Regions from separate parts of the Glutamicibacter endophyticus genome, predicted to be linked through region 1. Evidence: riboswitches for the same ligand, from Rfam matches in the RefSeq annotation. Region 1 holds a riboswitch; the other holds the start of a gene.
The links. A riboswitch is a leader RNA that binds a small molecule or an ion and turns the genes downstream of it on or off. The one in region 1 is predicted to bind thiamine pyrophosphate.

Region 2: it holds a riboswitch for thiamine pyrophosphate, as region 1 does, so the genes downstream of both, ACJD00_RS12520 (ECF transporter S component) here and thiO (glycine oxidase ThiO) in region 1, are expected to answer to the same signal.

What each region holds. Positions count from the first base shown of each region.
Region 1 is NZ_CP174200.1:2,362,724-2,370,009, reverse strand. It holds gene ACJD00_RS10995 (OsmC family protein) at 1-288, shown strand, start outside; gene ACJD00_RS10990 (YnfA family protein) at 306-644, shown strand; gene ACJD00_RS10985 (mechanosensitive ion channel) at 881-2,101, shown strand; gene ACJD00_RS10980 (GNAT family N-acetyltransferase) at 2,187-3,203, opposite strand; TPP riboswitch at 3,284-3,394, shown strand; gene thiO (glycine oxidase ThiO) at 3,391-4,518, shown strand; gene thiS (sulfur carrier protein ThiS) at 4,519-4,764, shown strand; gene ACJD00_RS10965 (thiazole synthase) at 4,767-5,573, shown strand; gene ACJD00_RS10960 (ThiF family adenylyltransferase) at 5,574-6,722, shown strand; gene ACJD00_RS10955 (GNAT family N-acetyltransferase) at 6,753-7,286, shown strand.
Region 2 is NZ_CP174200.1:2,687,135-2,694,420, forward strand. It holds gene ACJD00_RS12515 (ATP-binding cassette domain-containing protein) at 1-1,052, opposite strand, end outside; gene ACJD00_RS12520 (ECF transporter S component) at 1,049-1,672, opposite strand; TPP riboswitch at 1,751-1,873, opposite strand; gene ACJD00_RS12525 (DUF4235 domain-containing protein) at 1,950-2,201, shown strand; gene mnhG (monovalent cation/H(+) antiporter subunit G) at 2,224-2,610, opposite strand; gene ACJD00_RS12535 (monovalent cation/H+ antiporter complex subunit F) at 2,610-2,879, opposite strand; gene ACJD00_RS12540 (Na+/H+ antiporter subunit E) at 2,876-3,499, opposite strand; gene ACJD00_RS12545 (Na+/H+ antiporter subunit D) at 3,516-5,120, opposite strand; gene ACJD00_RS12550 (Na(+)/H(+) antiporter subunit C) at 5,120-5,569, opposite strand; gene ACJD00_RS12555 (Na+/H+ antiporter subunit A) at 5,566-7,286, opposite strand, start outside.

The sequences.
Region 1 (7,286 bases):
GCCGGCTGCTCGGCCATTGACGTGGATGTGGCGACCACCCGCCGCACCGAACCGGAGAAGTTCGAGGTGGCCGCCAGCGGGTACAAGGTGACCGAAGATGGGGCCAGCAAAATGGAGGACATCACCATGTCCTTTGACCTGAAGTTCCCGGATACCGAGGACGGCCGCAAGGCCCGGGGTATGGTCGAGCGCATCGTGAAGCTCTCCCACGACAAGTACTGCACCGTTTCGCGCACCGTGGAGCACGGCGCGAGCGTGCGGAGCATCGTCGAAACCGATCAGGCGTAGCCCGAAAGCGTAGCGCAATGAATTCCGAGGTGCTTCGATCGGTGGCCCTGTTCGCACTGGCCGCGCTCGCCGAAATCGGCGGGGCCTGGCTGGTGTGGCAAGGGCTGCGCGAGCACCGCGGCCTGCTCTGGGTCGGGGGCGGGGTGGTGCTGCTGGGTCTCTATGGCGTGGTGGCCACCCTGCAGCCGGATGCGAATTTCGGACGTATCCTCGCGGCCTATGGCGGGGAGTTTATCGTCGGCTCGCTGGCGTGGGGTGCGGTGCTCGATGGCTACCGCCCGGACCGGTTTGACCTCATCGGCGCCGCCATTTGCCTTGTGGGCGTCGGCGTCATTATGTACTCGCCACGAGGCTAATCTTCGCTGGGTGAAAAGCCTCCATGGCTCCTTGCTGAAAGTTTCATGAACATGGATCCGTAGCGATTTCCGGGGATGTTCCTCGTAGATCGTGGATTTTGCCAATATTTGCCACGGATTTCGCGCTTGGGTTGAGTTCGCACCGTGTATTGCGTCGTTCGCGCTCAGTATTCCGCCCTAGTCAGGGCGGACTCCTCGTCGTAGGGTCAAGGTGTCCCCACGTTTAAGGAGCAGTGATGCAAACTCAGAACGTTTTCGGCAACATCGATTGGGCGCTGTTGACACAAAGGGTTGTCACCGCGCTGATTATTCTCCTCGTCACCTGGCTATTGGCCAAGATCATCAAATGGGCCATCGGCAAGCTAGTGACCAGGGTGAAATTCCTTCAGAAACAAGGCAACGACGGAGCGCAACTAGGCCAGTCACTTGGCAAGGTCGCGAGCCTGATCGTTTGGTTGTTCGGCTTGGTGGCCATCCTGCAGCTGTTCTCGTTGACTGAGGTACTATCCCCGGTGCAGAACCTGCTCACAGGGGTTATGGCCTTTATCCCGAACCTTATTGGTGCGGGCTTCATCTTCTTTATCGGTTACGTCATCGCCAATATCGTCCGACAGCTGGTTGTCACCGCGCTATCGACCGTCGACTTCTCCGCCCTGGTCAAGAAATTCTCCAAGGACCGCGAGGAGCTCGATGAGGCCGCCAGCCGCGAGGCCCAAGGCAAGATCGTCGACGTCTTGGCTAACGTTCTATTTGCTCTGATCTTGCTGGTCGTGGCCATTGCCGCCCTGCAGGTGCTGGGTCTGGAAGCTATCTCCGGTCCTGCACAGCGCATGCTCGAACTGGTACTGGCCGCCATCCCACAGGTGCTGATGGCACTGGTGCTGCTGGCCATCGGTATTATGATCGCCAAGTTCGTTGGGCAGCTGCTCGAATCCACCCTGCACGGGGTGGGCACCGACCGGGCCGTCGCCGGCTGGGGCATCGTGCCGGAGGGGCAGAGCGCCTCGGGCATTATCGCCACCATCGTGCGCATCGCCATTGTGCTCTTCTTCGGTGTGATGGCCGCACAGATGCTGAACTTCCCGGCGATCACCAACATCCTCAACGAGGTGCTGGCGCTGGGTGGCCGGGTGCTCTTCGGCGGCCTGATCATCGCCGCCGGTTTCGTCGTGGCCAACGTGATCAGCAAGTTCATGGCCGACGGCACCGCCTCGAAGATCGTGCGCTACACCGCGATCGCCCTGTTCGTGGCCATGGGCCTGCGCTACATGGGCCTGGCCGATTCGATCGTGAATATGGCTTTCGGCGCGGTAGTCATCGGTGCGGCGCTGGCCGCGGCACTGGCCTTCGGCCTCGGTGGACGCGACGCAGCGGCCAAGGTGCTGGCCAAGTCCAAGCTGGGCGAGGAGAACGGACCTACGGGTACCGACCTGCCGGATACCGATCCGTTCCGCTAAAGCTCAGGCTCGATCAACCGACGATCGGCACTATCGGGGGATCGCCCACCACATGGTGGGCGGTCCCCTTGCCTTTGCCCGGGGATTACTGGTGCAACGGCAGTTCGCGGGCCGAGAGCGGCCGCGGGTCACTGGCCAGCCGGGAGTACATCAGGGTATCCACGCGTTGCCCGTCGATGAGGAACTTGCCGCGCTCGCGGCCCTCGCAGATGAACCCGGCCCGTTCGGCCACCCGCCGCGAGCCCGGATTATTCACGCGCAGCCCCAACTCGAGGCGGTGGATCCCGTGCGTGTCGAAAAGTACCCGAGCCAAGGTGCGCAGCGCCGCGCTGACCACACCGCGACCCCGGTACGCGGCGTGCATCCAGTACCAGACCCAGGCGTTGTTATTGGTGGCATCGATCCCGGCGCTGACCAAACCGGCCAGCCCGTCTTCGGTGGCGATGGCCAGTGGGAGCTGAAGGTTGGCCGGATCCAGCAGCCGGGCCACATACTGCTCGGCTTCGGCCATGGTGGTCACCTGACCTTGCCGAGCCATGGCCGCGGCGTCCGAATCAAAGGCCGCCAACACCGCCTGTGCGTCCTCCGGTTCGAGGGGGCGCAGGAAGATGCCGTCGTGTGGTGCGGCGGGGTGTGCCGCGGTAGAACGTGGTGCGTCGTCGGCATTAGGTTGCTCTAGCTCTGCGGCGGCTGCGGGTAGCGGCTCGCTGGTCGCCGTACCCTGATGAAAGAGCAAACGCCATTCGCCCTCGTGCTTTTGCCACAGCGAACTGCGGTGGGCAGGTACCGAGCCGGTCTCGGAACGCCAGCGCAGCAGCGCGGTCTGTGGGGCCAGCAAACACAGCTGCGGTGCAAGCACTTTGCCGGGGACCCCAGGTCCGGCGTCGGCGGCGGGCTCAGCTTGCAGCAGGGCCACGATGGCGGCGAAATCATAGCTGGTGCCCGAGACGCCGACCTCGGTGAAGTGCGGGTGCAGCAGCTCGCGCAGGGACTTTTCGTCGTGCCGCACGGCCGGATCCAGTAGCCGTGCCTCACTGGCGGTCAGGTGCTCGACGAGGGGAGCGGCGGGGTCGAGAATCTGCGGAAAATCCGTGTGCTGCATGATCACAGTAGATCACGCCGCGAGGCTAAATGCTCACGTCATGGAATTTCGCTTAGTGAGCGGGCTCATGCTTATAATCGCAACAACTTCGCGGGAGCCCACCGATTGGAACGTGGGCTGAGAGGGCCGAACGCCGACCGCCAGACCTGATGCGGGTGATGCCGCCGTAGGAAGGAAGTGTGCCGTCGTGCATATTCTCGTCGTGGGCGCCGGAATCATCGGCCTCGCCACCGCCTTCGAACTCAAAACAGCCGGGCATACGGTCAATGTGATCGACCCCGACCCGGCCGGTGGGGCCAGCCACGCCGCCGCCGGCATGCTTGCCCCGGCCGCCGAAACCGTCTGGGGCCAACACACCCTGCACCCGTTGATGGTGCAGGCCGCCGCCGACTACCCTCAGTTCATCGACCGCATCGAGGCGATCACCGGAGAGCGCCCGGACTACCGGGATAACGCGACACTCGTGGTGGCCGCCGAGGCCGCCGACCGGCAGGCCTTGAACGAACTCGAATCCTTGCAACAATCCCTGGGGCTGCGCACCGAACGGCTGCTGGGTTCGCAGGCCCGGGCGGCCGAACCGGCGTTGGCGGCCAATATTGCCGGGGCCATGCGCTTTGCCGACGATCATCAGGTCGACCCACGCTCGCTGACCGCTATCCTGCTGCGCTACCTGCACGCCGAGCTGGTCCGCGAGCAGGCCATCGAGGTGCTCCGCGAGGCCGGAACGATCAGCGGGGTACGCCTCGCCTCGGGGCGAGTGGTTGAAGGCCACTGCGTGGTATTAGCCACCGGACTCGGTGCGCTGGCCGGTGCCCCGGAGCTACCGCTGCGTCCGGTGTACGGCGACATTGTGCGGCTGCGCCCGCACGGCGGACGGCCGCTGATCGAGCACACGGTGCGCGGGATCGTCAACCGCCGCCCGGTCTACCTGGTGCCACGCCGCGACGGTTCGCTGGTGCTCGGGGCCAGCAGCCGCGAAGACGGCCGCGCCGAGGTCAATATTGGGGCGCTGCACACCCTGCTCGACGATGCCCGGCGCCTGGTGCCCGGGGTGGCCGACGCCTCGCTGTTGGAGGTGATCGCCCGGGCCCGGCCCGGCACCGAGGACGACGTCCCCATTATCGAACGCGTCGAGCAGGGCCTGGTGGTTTCCACCGGCTACTTCCGGCACGGGATTCTACTGACTCCCTTCGCCGCCAAGGCCACCGCCACCCTCGCCACCGGCGGGCAGCTGCCCGCCGCGCAACAAACCACCCTGTCCCTGAGCCGCTTCACCGGCGGCCACCTGCCAGCCCAACCCGTGGAGGCAACCTAAATGCACAGCATCGACATCCAGCTGAACAACCAGGCGCACAGCGTGCCAGCCGGCAGCACCGCCCGCGACCTGATCGCCACGCACACCTCACGTGCACTGGGCGAGGACGGGCGTGCCGTGGACGGCAGCCGCCTCGGGGTCGCCCTCGCCGTGAACGGCGCGGTGCTTCCGCGCGGCAAGTGGGCCAGCTACGCACTCTGTGCCGGGGACCGCCTCGATATCGTCACCGCAGCCCAAGGAGGCTAATCATGAGCACCATCGACCACTTGGCTACCGACACGTTTGAAATCGACGGGCAGCAGTTTAGCTCGCGGCTCATCCTCGGCACCGGCGGGGCCAGTTCGCTGGCCAGTGTCGAACAGGCGCTTCAGGCCTCCGGCACCGAGATCACCACCGTGGCCATCCGGCATTTCGCCGCCGCCGGCTCCGGGTCGGTCTATGAGCTACTGCGCCGCAACAACGTGCGCCCGCTGCCGAATACCGCCGGATGCTTCACCGCCCGCGACGCGTTGCTCACCGCCCAACTGGCCCGCGAGGCGTTGGAAACCAACTGGATCAAGCTCGAGGTCATCGCCGACGAGCACACCCTGCTGCCCGATCCGATCGAGCTGTTTAGCGCCGCCGAGCAGCTGGTGGCCGAGGATTTCACGGTCTTCGCCTACACCAACGACGACCCGGCCCTGGCCAAGCGTCTCGAGGATGTCGGGGTGGCCGCCATCATGCCCGCCGGTTCACCGATCGGCTCCGGGCTGGGCATCCTTAACCCGCACAATATTTCCACCATCGTCGCACGCAGCAACGTGCCGGTGATTCTCGACGCCGGGGTGGGCACCGCCTCGGATGCGGCGTTGGCCATGGAGCTGGGGTGCAGCGCGGTGCTGCTGGCCAGCGCGGTTACCCGCGCGCACAACCCGGCGCTGATGGCTCAGGGGATGCGCGAGGCGGTGCGCGCCGGGCGTGCCGCCCACCTGGCCGGGCGAATTCCGCGCCGTGACGTGGCGCTGGCCTCCTCACCTGCCGAGGGCATGATGCAGACGCTGGTCGGTGAACTGTAGATGCCGCTGCCCCCGTTGGTGGCCCCCGGTCCGCCGCTGTCACCGGATGAGCTGGCCCGCTACGCCCGGCATCTGACCCTGCCCGGGGTCGGTCCCGAGGGGCAGCGCCGCATCCGCAACGCCAAGGTGCTGCTGATCGGCGCCGGCGGACTGGGTGCCCCGATCCTCCAGTATCTGGTGGCCGCCGGCCTCGGCGAGCTGACCGTGATCGACGACGACCGCGTGGAAGCCTCCAACCTGCAGCGCCAGGTCATTCACCGCGAGGCCGACGTGGGCCTGGCCAAGGTGGACTCGGCGGTGCAGGCCGCACACCGGTTGGATGCCGGGGCGCGCGTCACCCCGATCTCCGGCCGACTCACACCGGCAAACGCCCTAGAGCTCTTCGCCGCCCACGATCTGGTCATCGATGGCACCGATAACTTTGCCACCCGCTACCTGAGCAACGACGCCGCCGAGCTGAGCGGTACCCCGCTGGTGTGGGGCACGATCTTCCAGTTCTACGGCCAGGTCTCGGTGTTCGCCCCGGGCCACGGGCCGATGCTGCGCGACTTGTTCCCGGAGATGCCCGACGCCGATTCGGTGCCCAGCTGCGCCGAGGGCGGGGTCTTCGGCGCGCTCTGCGGGGTGGTGGGTGCCACCATGGCCACCGAGGCGCTGAAGCTCATTTGCGGGGTGGGCGAGCCGCTCATCGGACGGCTTTGGTGCTATGACGCGGCCGCGGCCCACACCATGACCCTGCAGCTTGAAGCCGACCCGGACCGTGAACCTGTCCGAGAGCTGGGCCAGTACCAGCAGGTCTGCGCCGCGCCACCGGTGACGGTGCGTGAACTACAGGTCAGCGAACTGGCTGCGCTGCAGGCAGGCGCGACGGTGCACCTGGTGGATGTGCGCGAGAGCTGGGAACGCGAACTGGTGGCCATCCCCGGCAGCATCCATGTGCCACTGGACCGGGTCTTGTCCGAAGGGTGGGCGGCGTTGCCGGACCCGCCGGAAGATTGCGTCACCGTGCTGGTGTGCAAGACCGGGGCGCGTTCACAACGTGCGGCCACCGCGCTACTGGCCGCCGACGCGCAGGCCACGGTGCTGAATCTGGCCGGCGGTACCCTGCGCTGGGCCAGCGAGGTGCGCGGTGAAGTTCTCGACTACTAGTACTGCTCGCTGATCTGCAAGGATGAAAGGGTGAGTGAAACGAATCGACTAATCATCCGCCAGCTGCGGCCCAGCGATCGGCAGCAGGCCGAAGCCCTGCACGAGCAGTTGCTGGCCGACGAATTCGAGTTCCTCGTCGGACGCGGTGAGCAGGAGTCCTTCGCCGACTACGTGGCCCGGCAATTGGCCAACGAGGAGGGCCGCGACATTCCCGAGGGCTGGGTGCGTGCCGGATTCTATGTGGCCGAACGCGACGGGGAGCTGCTGGGCCGGCTCGGCGTACGCTATGAACTGAATGCCTTCCTCGCCTCGGTGGCCGGCCACCTAGGCTACGGGGTGGGCCCGGCCTACCGCCGCCAAGGGGTGGCCGAGGCGCTGGCCCGCTTCGGCCTGCAGCGGCTCCACGCCTCCGGCGTCGACCAGGCGCTGATCACCTGCGACGAGTCCAATACCGGGTCGCGGGCCACCATTGAAAAGGTCGGCGGCCGCCCCGATCGGCAGCAACCGACGGTTCGTCGTCATGACGGCGGAACGACGCTGCGGTTCTGGGCCCCCACCGGCTGA
Region 2 (7,286 bases), 320 kb from region 1:
GGTTGCTCGGAAAGTTCCCCGGCAAGGTCCTCGCTGGCTCGCAAGGTGCCGCTGGAAGGCTCGAGCAGCCCTCCGAGGGTCAGCGCCAGGGTGGATTTCCCGGCTCCGTTGGCTCCTCGAATACAGTAGGCAGCTCCGGCCCGAATCTGCAGATCCACTGCGGCGGTCTTCGGTGCCTGCGCCGAGCGCGCGGCAACGAGATCTTGCGCATGCAATAGCTCCACCCCCGGGGTGCCGGCAAACACGGTGGTCTCCGGGACGATGCCCGGCACCCAGAGGCCGGCAGCGCTCAGCTCGGCGCGCAACTGCCGGTCGCTGAACAGTGCCTGCGGGTCAACATCGTGGGCAACGCCGCCTCCGGGGGCCAGCACCACCACGCGGTCTACCGCATCGGCCCAAGCCTCGAGCCGATGCTCCACCACGATCAACGTAGCGCCGGTACTCTCGGCGGCCGAAAGTACCGCATCGCGTAGGGCGGGCACACCCTCGGGGTCGATATTGGCCGTGGGTTCGTCCAGCAGCATCAACCCCGGCTCCATGGCCAAGATCCCGGCGAGCGCTAGGCGCTGTTTTTGTCCACCGGAGAGATGGGCGGTGCGGTGCTCCCCGTCGAGGGCGCCCAAGCCCACGGCCTGCAGCGCCGGGGTGATCCGTTCGCGAATGAGTTCCGGGTCCATGCCAAGATTTTCGGCGCCGAACGCAACATCGTCGACAACCCGTGATTGCACAATCTGCGTTTCCGGGTCCTGTTGCATGAGCCCGACCGGTTGCTTGGCGGTAAAGACATCCTGGCCTCCCACCCGCAAGGACCCAGTGGCTTCGCTCAGTTCATCGACTTCGAGGATGCCGGCCAGGGCATAGAGCAGCGTGGACTTTCCGGCCCCCGAGGGCCCGAGCAGCAGCACCTTCTGCCCTGCGGGAATACTAAGGTTGAGGCCTTGAAGTGCGGGCTGCTCACGTTCGGCATGACGCCACCCGAAGTTCTCGGCAGAGACGGCCAAGGCTTGGGTGCGCACCGTCGCAGGACGCTGTTCCCCCAGCCCGGCACTCATCGACTCTGTCCCCGCCAGGCCCCTTCCAGGTGCGCTCGACGACTAGCCAGCGCACCCAACGCACCGGTGCGGGCCAAGCCACGAGTGGCCAGCCATGGCAATAGTCCAGCGATGATCATGCCGGAGATCGACATGGCCAGTACGTGGAAGAACTTCATGAACGGGGTGTAGGCCTCGTAGTAGGCCAGTACGTAGGCCTCGGTGAACCCTCCAAAGAATCCGGACATCAACCCGGCAATAAGTGCCACGGGCAGGGTGAATTTCCGGTAGCGCACGGCCGCGAAGACTACTTCGGCGCCCAGACCCTGTACGAGCCCGGAGAGCAGGACGGTCAGTCCCCATTGGGAACCCAGCAAGGCCGAGATGATTGCGGCCAGCATTTCACAGTACAAAGCGGCACCGGGCTTGCGGATAATCAAGGCGCCCAGGGCTGCCGGGAAAAGCCACATGCCCGAAACGAAGGCGGCGGCTGGCGGGAAGGCGACGAAGCCTAGGGATACAAAGCCGTAGCTCGCGTTCCACGCCCAAAAAACCACACCGGAAGCCACTGCGATGGCCGAGGCGATGACGATATCTACCACGCGCCAACTGGCACGGGGCTTAATTGCTGAAGTACTCATGATGGTCTCCTCCTGAGATAAGGAGGGGGGATGTACGCAAACCGCGCGTCCTATTAAATGGGCCGAAACGGGTTTCCGCATCCGAGATGCTCGACTTCCTTCGCCGGTATTAGCCGGAGCAGGTTCGAGGGTCTGCGATCTATCGCACTCTCAGCGCCTTTGGTCCTTGTTAAAGGACATGGCGCTCCCCTGTCGGAATGGTTCTGCGCCCCAAGCTTAGCGCAGGTAAGCTGGAGACGGGTAAGCAGAGGACCGGATATGAACAAGAGGGAGCACGATGAACGCCGTTTCTAAAATCGTCACCATGTTGGTTTCACTCGGTGCCGGTGCACTGGCCACGAAGCTGGTGGATCGCACCTGGAAGGGTTTCACCGGCAACGATGCCCCACGCGGAAAGGATGCGCAGGCCGAGGCCACGATGCGTCAGGCAATCTCCTTTGCCGTATTCTCCGCAGCGGTGGCCGCAGTCATTCAGGTGATCGCCGACCGCGGCGCAAATAAGGCGCTGTCGAAGCTCACGAAGAAGTAGTTTTTACGTAGCCTAAGGCCCGTCACTGCTGTTCCGGTGGCGGGCCTTGGTCATGCCGCTGTTCGGCTTCAACCGCGCGGATCGCTGCGGCGAGCTCATCACTATAGATCGACTTGTGACTCACGTGCTTCGTGCGGTAGCCCGAGCGGCCGATCATATGGGCGGAGACCGGTGCGGTCAGCAACTGCATCCCCCAGGCCAAGGCCAGCACGGGCACCACGGCCCAGGAGCGTAGGTGGATGGCCAGGGCAATGAAGATCAGCAGAAACCCCAGTACCTGTGGTTTGGTCGCGGCATGCAAGCGGGTGAGCAAGTCGGGGAAGGTCATTAAACCGATACCAGCCACCAAAGACAGCAGACAACCAATGATTAGGAAGACGGCAGCGAGCACATCCAGAAAGGCGTCCATCAGGCGTTCCTCTGATCGGTTACATAGCGTGAGACGGTCACCGAACCGATGAAGCCCACCGTGCACGCGACCACGACGAAAAGCACGTTATCCAGGTGCCGGTTGTAATACATTTCCAGGCAGACCGCGGCCGAAACGATCAAAAGCATCACGTCCAAGGCCAACACTCGGTCGAGGATCGAGGGGCCTTTCGCCACGCGAATGACGCATAGGATCAAGGCGACCGATAACACCGAGCCGCATACCCACATCACTATCTCGGTCATCATTGTGCCTTCCTCGCCGAAAACTTCGGTCCGCACTCGGCTTTGATTGCCTCGTACTCGCTCTTACTGCCTATGGCCATGATCAATCGGCGTTCGATATCGCGAATCTGGGTTCGCGCCCGCTCCACGGCCTGCTCATCCTCGGTATCCGCGTAGTGCAGATACAACGTGGAGCTGCGTCGGTCCACGTCAACGACGAAGGACCCGGGGATCAGGGTGAGCACATGCCCCACGGTCATCACGATCAGATCCGACTCGGTGCGCAGCGGTACCGCGATCAACGAGCTACGAGTCGCCCGCCCCTTGAACAGGGCCAGGTACGCAACATGGACGCTGGCGGCTACCACTTCACCAATGAACCACACGAACAGTTTGAGGCAGTACCAAAGGTTCAAGCGTCCCGGCAGCACCACCGGGGGCAAGGGGAAGAGCGTGGTGATCAGCACCGCGATAAGCGCACCGAAGAGCAGATTCCCCGGCGAAAAATCTCGCCAGAGAGCACCCCACACCAACACCAGCAGGATCAGTAGCGGCCATTCTTCGCGCAGGGTGGCACGGTGACGTATGCCAACGGGATCGAGCGCATCATCGATGCGTTGATCTTTGCTATTCGGAGTCTCCATGGTTCCCACTCCCTTCCTACTGCCCGGTCAAGATCGAGGTGATGTACGGTTCACGTGCCAGCAGTTCTGCGGCGACGCGCTGGCAGAATGCGAAAACCTGTGAGGCGAAAACCGTCAGGGCCAATCCCGCGACCACCAGTGAGGCAGTTGCCCAACGCATTCCCCACGGCAGGGCGTTGGCTTCGACTTCCCGCGCCTTGGTCGAGCCCAACTGTGGGCGCTCGGCGCCACCCTGGAAGGTCAGGTCGCTGATCTCCTTGGCTTCGGCCACCAGTGACTCGGTGGGCTCCTCGGCATCGGCGGCACGTCGCCAGAACACACGGGCCCACACGCGAATAATGGCCAGTAGGGTCAGCAGGCTGGTGAGCAAACCAGCGGCGATCACCAGCCAATTCAGCGCTCCCCCGGTCTCCACCGCGGCATGCAGAAGTCCAAGCTTCCCAAGGAAGCCCGACAATGGTGGAATGCCGCCGAGGTTGATCGCCGGGATGAAGAACAAGACGGTCAACGCCGGAGAAATCTTCGCCAGCGAACCCAGCTTGCGCACGTTGGCGCTGCCGGCACGACGTTCAATCAGCCCCGCCACCATGAACAGTGAGGTCTGCACAATGATGTGGTGCCCGACGTAGTAGATCGTTGCGGCGACGGCCAATTCGGTGCCCACCGCAACACCAAAAATCAAATAACCAATGTGGCTGGTCAGGGTGAAGGACAACATACGTTTGAAGTCCGTCTGCGCCAGGGCACCGAGGATACCGACCACCATGGTCAAGGCGGCGACCACCAGTAGCGCCTGATTCAGCGCCCCTCCCGGGAATAGGAGCGTTTCGCAACGCACAATCGCGTAGACGCCGACCTTGGTCAGCAATCCGGCGAATACCGCGGTTACCGGCGCCGGGGCGGTCGGGTAGGAGTCAGGTAGCCACAAGGAGAGCGGGAAAACCGCCGCCTTAATGCCGAAAGCGATCAGCAGCAAAGAGTGCAGGATCAGCCGGGGACCTTCGTCTAGTTCGGGAAGTTTCACCGCCAAATCAGCCAGGTTCACCGTACCGGTTGCCGCATAGACCATGGCGATGGCCGTGAGGAACAAAACCGAGGAAACGACCGATACCACCACGTAGGTGACACCGGCACGGATCCGCTCGGCGGTGCCCCCAAGGGTCAACAACACATAACTGGCGGTCAGCAGGATTTCGAAGCCAACATAGAGGTTGAACAGATCCCCGGCCATGAAGGCATTCGACACCCCCGCCAGCAGAATCAGGTAGGTCGGGTGAAAGATCGACACCGGGCCTTGCTCGTCACCATCGGCGATACCCTGGCTCGTGGCGTAGAGGAGCACCGCCATCGACACCAGCGTGGACACCAAGAGCATGAAGCTTGAGAAGCCATCGACCATCAGGGCGATGCCGAAGGGAGCGTCCCATCCACCAATATGCACCGCATAGGTTTCGCCATTCCAGGTGGCGGCCAGCATCCCGGCCTCCAGAAACATGGTGACGGCGAGGATGCCGATGGTGATGGCGCGCTGTTGGCGAATCTTCCGGCGCACCAAGAAGGCGGCGCCGGCGCCGAAAATCGGTAGCACGACGGCCAGCGGGGCGAGCTGTGCAACGTTCACTATTCTTCTCCCTCACGGACCGGACGACCCTCTTCGTCAACGAATTCGGTGGTGTCCGCGGCGACCGGGGCATCTTCCTCTTCGTCATAGGCGCTGGAGAGCGAGACCTTAATATCTTCGGTGTCATCGGCCACCACATCGGCCTGGTTCAGCATCCATGAGCGATAGATCATGGCTAGCAAGAATGCGGTGACGGCGAAGGTGATGACGATCGCGGTCAAAATCAAGGCCTGCGGCAACGGGTCGGCATAGACGTTCGGGTCGAGCCCCGCTTCAAAGAGTGGTGCTTTGCCTAGCCGTCCGGCGGTGGTGAGGATCAGCAGATTCACCCCGTTGCCGAGCAACATGATGCCCAGCAACACTCGGGTCAGGGTGCGTTCGAGCACGAGGTAGAAGCCTGCGGCCAGTAGCACCCCGGTAATAGCCAGGAAGGTGATGTTCACGCTCATCGGCCGACTCCCGTCTGTGAAGAGGCCACGACATCGTGTGGCTCGACCGGTGAACGCCCTTCGGAGAGCATATCGATTTCGCTACCCAGCGACCGCAGGACATCCTGTACCAACCCGAGAACCACGAGGAACACTCCAATGTCGAAGATGGTCGAGGTGACGAACTTGTGCGCGCCGAAGATCGGTAACCAGAATTCCCACGCGTAGGTGGTAAAGATTGCGTCGCCCGCGAGCAGCGGGATGATGCCGGATATGCCCGCCAGCACTAAGCCACCACCGATCAGTAGACCCGGGGCGACTCGCATGGATTCGGCCAGCTCGACGCGTCCCCCGGCCAGGTAGCGAATTGTCAGCGCCAAACCGGCGATGAGCCCTCCGGCGAAACCGCCGCCGGGCGTATTGTGCCCGGTGAGCAGGGCGTACACGCTGAGCATCAGTACCGAGTGGAACATCAGGCGGGTGACCACCTCGAAGATGATCGAGCGTCGTTCGGCGACGAGCGTACTACCGGCCATCAGCCAGTCACGGTTGGTCGAACGGCCGAATTCGCGGGCCACGTGCAGGCCAAGCTCTCGTTCGGCACCCCGACTGCCAATCGGTTCGGATCCGTGATCGATCGACCCGGGTTGGACTTCGTGGGCACGCAGGCGTTTCGCACCAAAGCTTCGAGTCACGAAGATTAGCGAAGCCACGCCGGTGGCCGCCGCGGCAAGCACGGTGATTTCGCCGAAGGTGTCCCACACACGGATATCCACCAGAGCGACATTCACGATGTTTTTGCCGTACCCCTCGTGGTAGGCCAGATCCGGATAGGCCAAGGAAATGGGGGCTTCGGTACGCGCGGCCATCATGCCGATGGCGATGTACACAACCATCACCGCAAGGCTGATGGCAATAGCCGCGCGACCCCAATGAATCTTGGTCAGCCCGACCCAGAGACGCCGCGGCAGGGCACGCAAGGCGAGCACAAAGGAGACCAGAACGATGGTTTCGACCAGAAGCTGAGTCAGCGCCAGATCCGGTGCACCCTGTAGGGCAAAGATCGCAACCATCCCGTAACCGCTGACCGAGGCCATCAGCACGGCCATGAAACGTTTCGGGGCCACAATGGCGATCAGCGCCCCGGCCATAATGATCGCACCGATAACAGCCTGCGCCGGATGATCGAAAAGCACCCACTCGGTCGGCCAAGGGGTGGCGACCAGTAGTGCGATACCGAGCGGCACCACGAGCGCCACTAGGAGAATCACACCCAGGTAGAAGGACAGCGAACCACGTTGTGTGCGACCGGTGACCCAAATCGCGACCTTGTCCAGCAGGTTTACGCTACCGCGATACAGTTCCTCGGCCGATACCACTAGTCGACGCAACGGAGCACCGGTATCACTACGTTGCCGAAGCCAGAAGAACAGCACGCCCACGGCGACGCTGACTACGCTGAGTGCCAAGGCGGTGTTGAATCCGGAGAAGGCAGCCAGATGGACTTCCACCGGCCCGCCGTATGCCCCCGCAGCGCTGTGCACCAGGTGCTCGACCGGAGCCGGGAAGAGGCCCAGCACGATCGTCGCGGCCGCCAGCACAAATAGCGGGGCGAGGAAGATCAGGGTGGGTCGTTTGCAAGCGGTGGGCGTTTTCTGCCGTTTCGACGGGCCGAAGGCCCCGATGATGAAACGTAGCGAATACGCCATGGTCAGCGCCGATCCCAGCACAATCACCG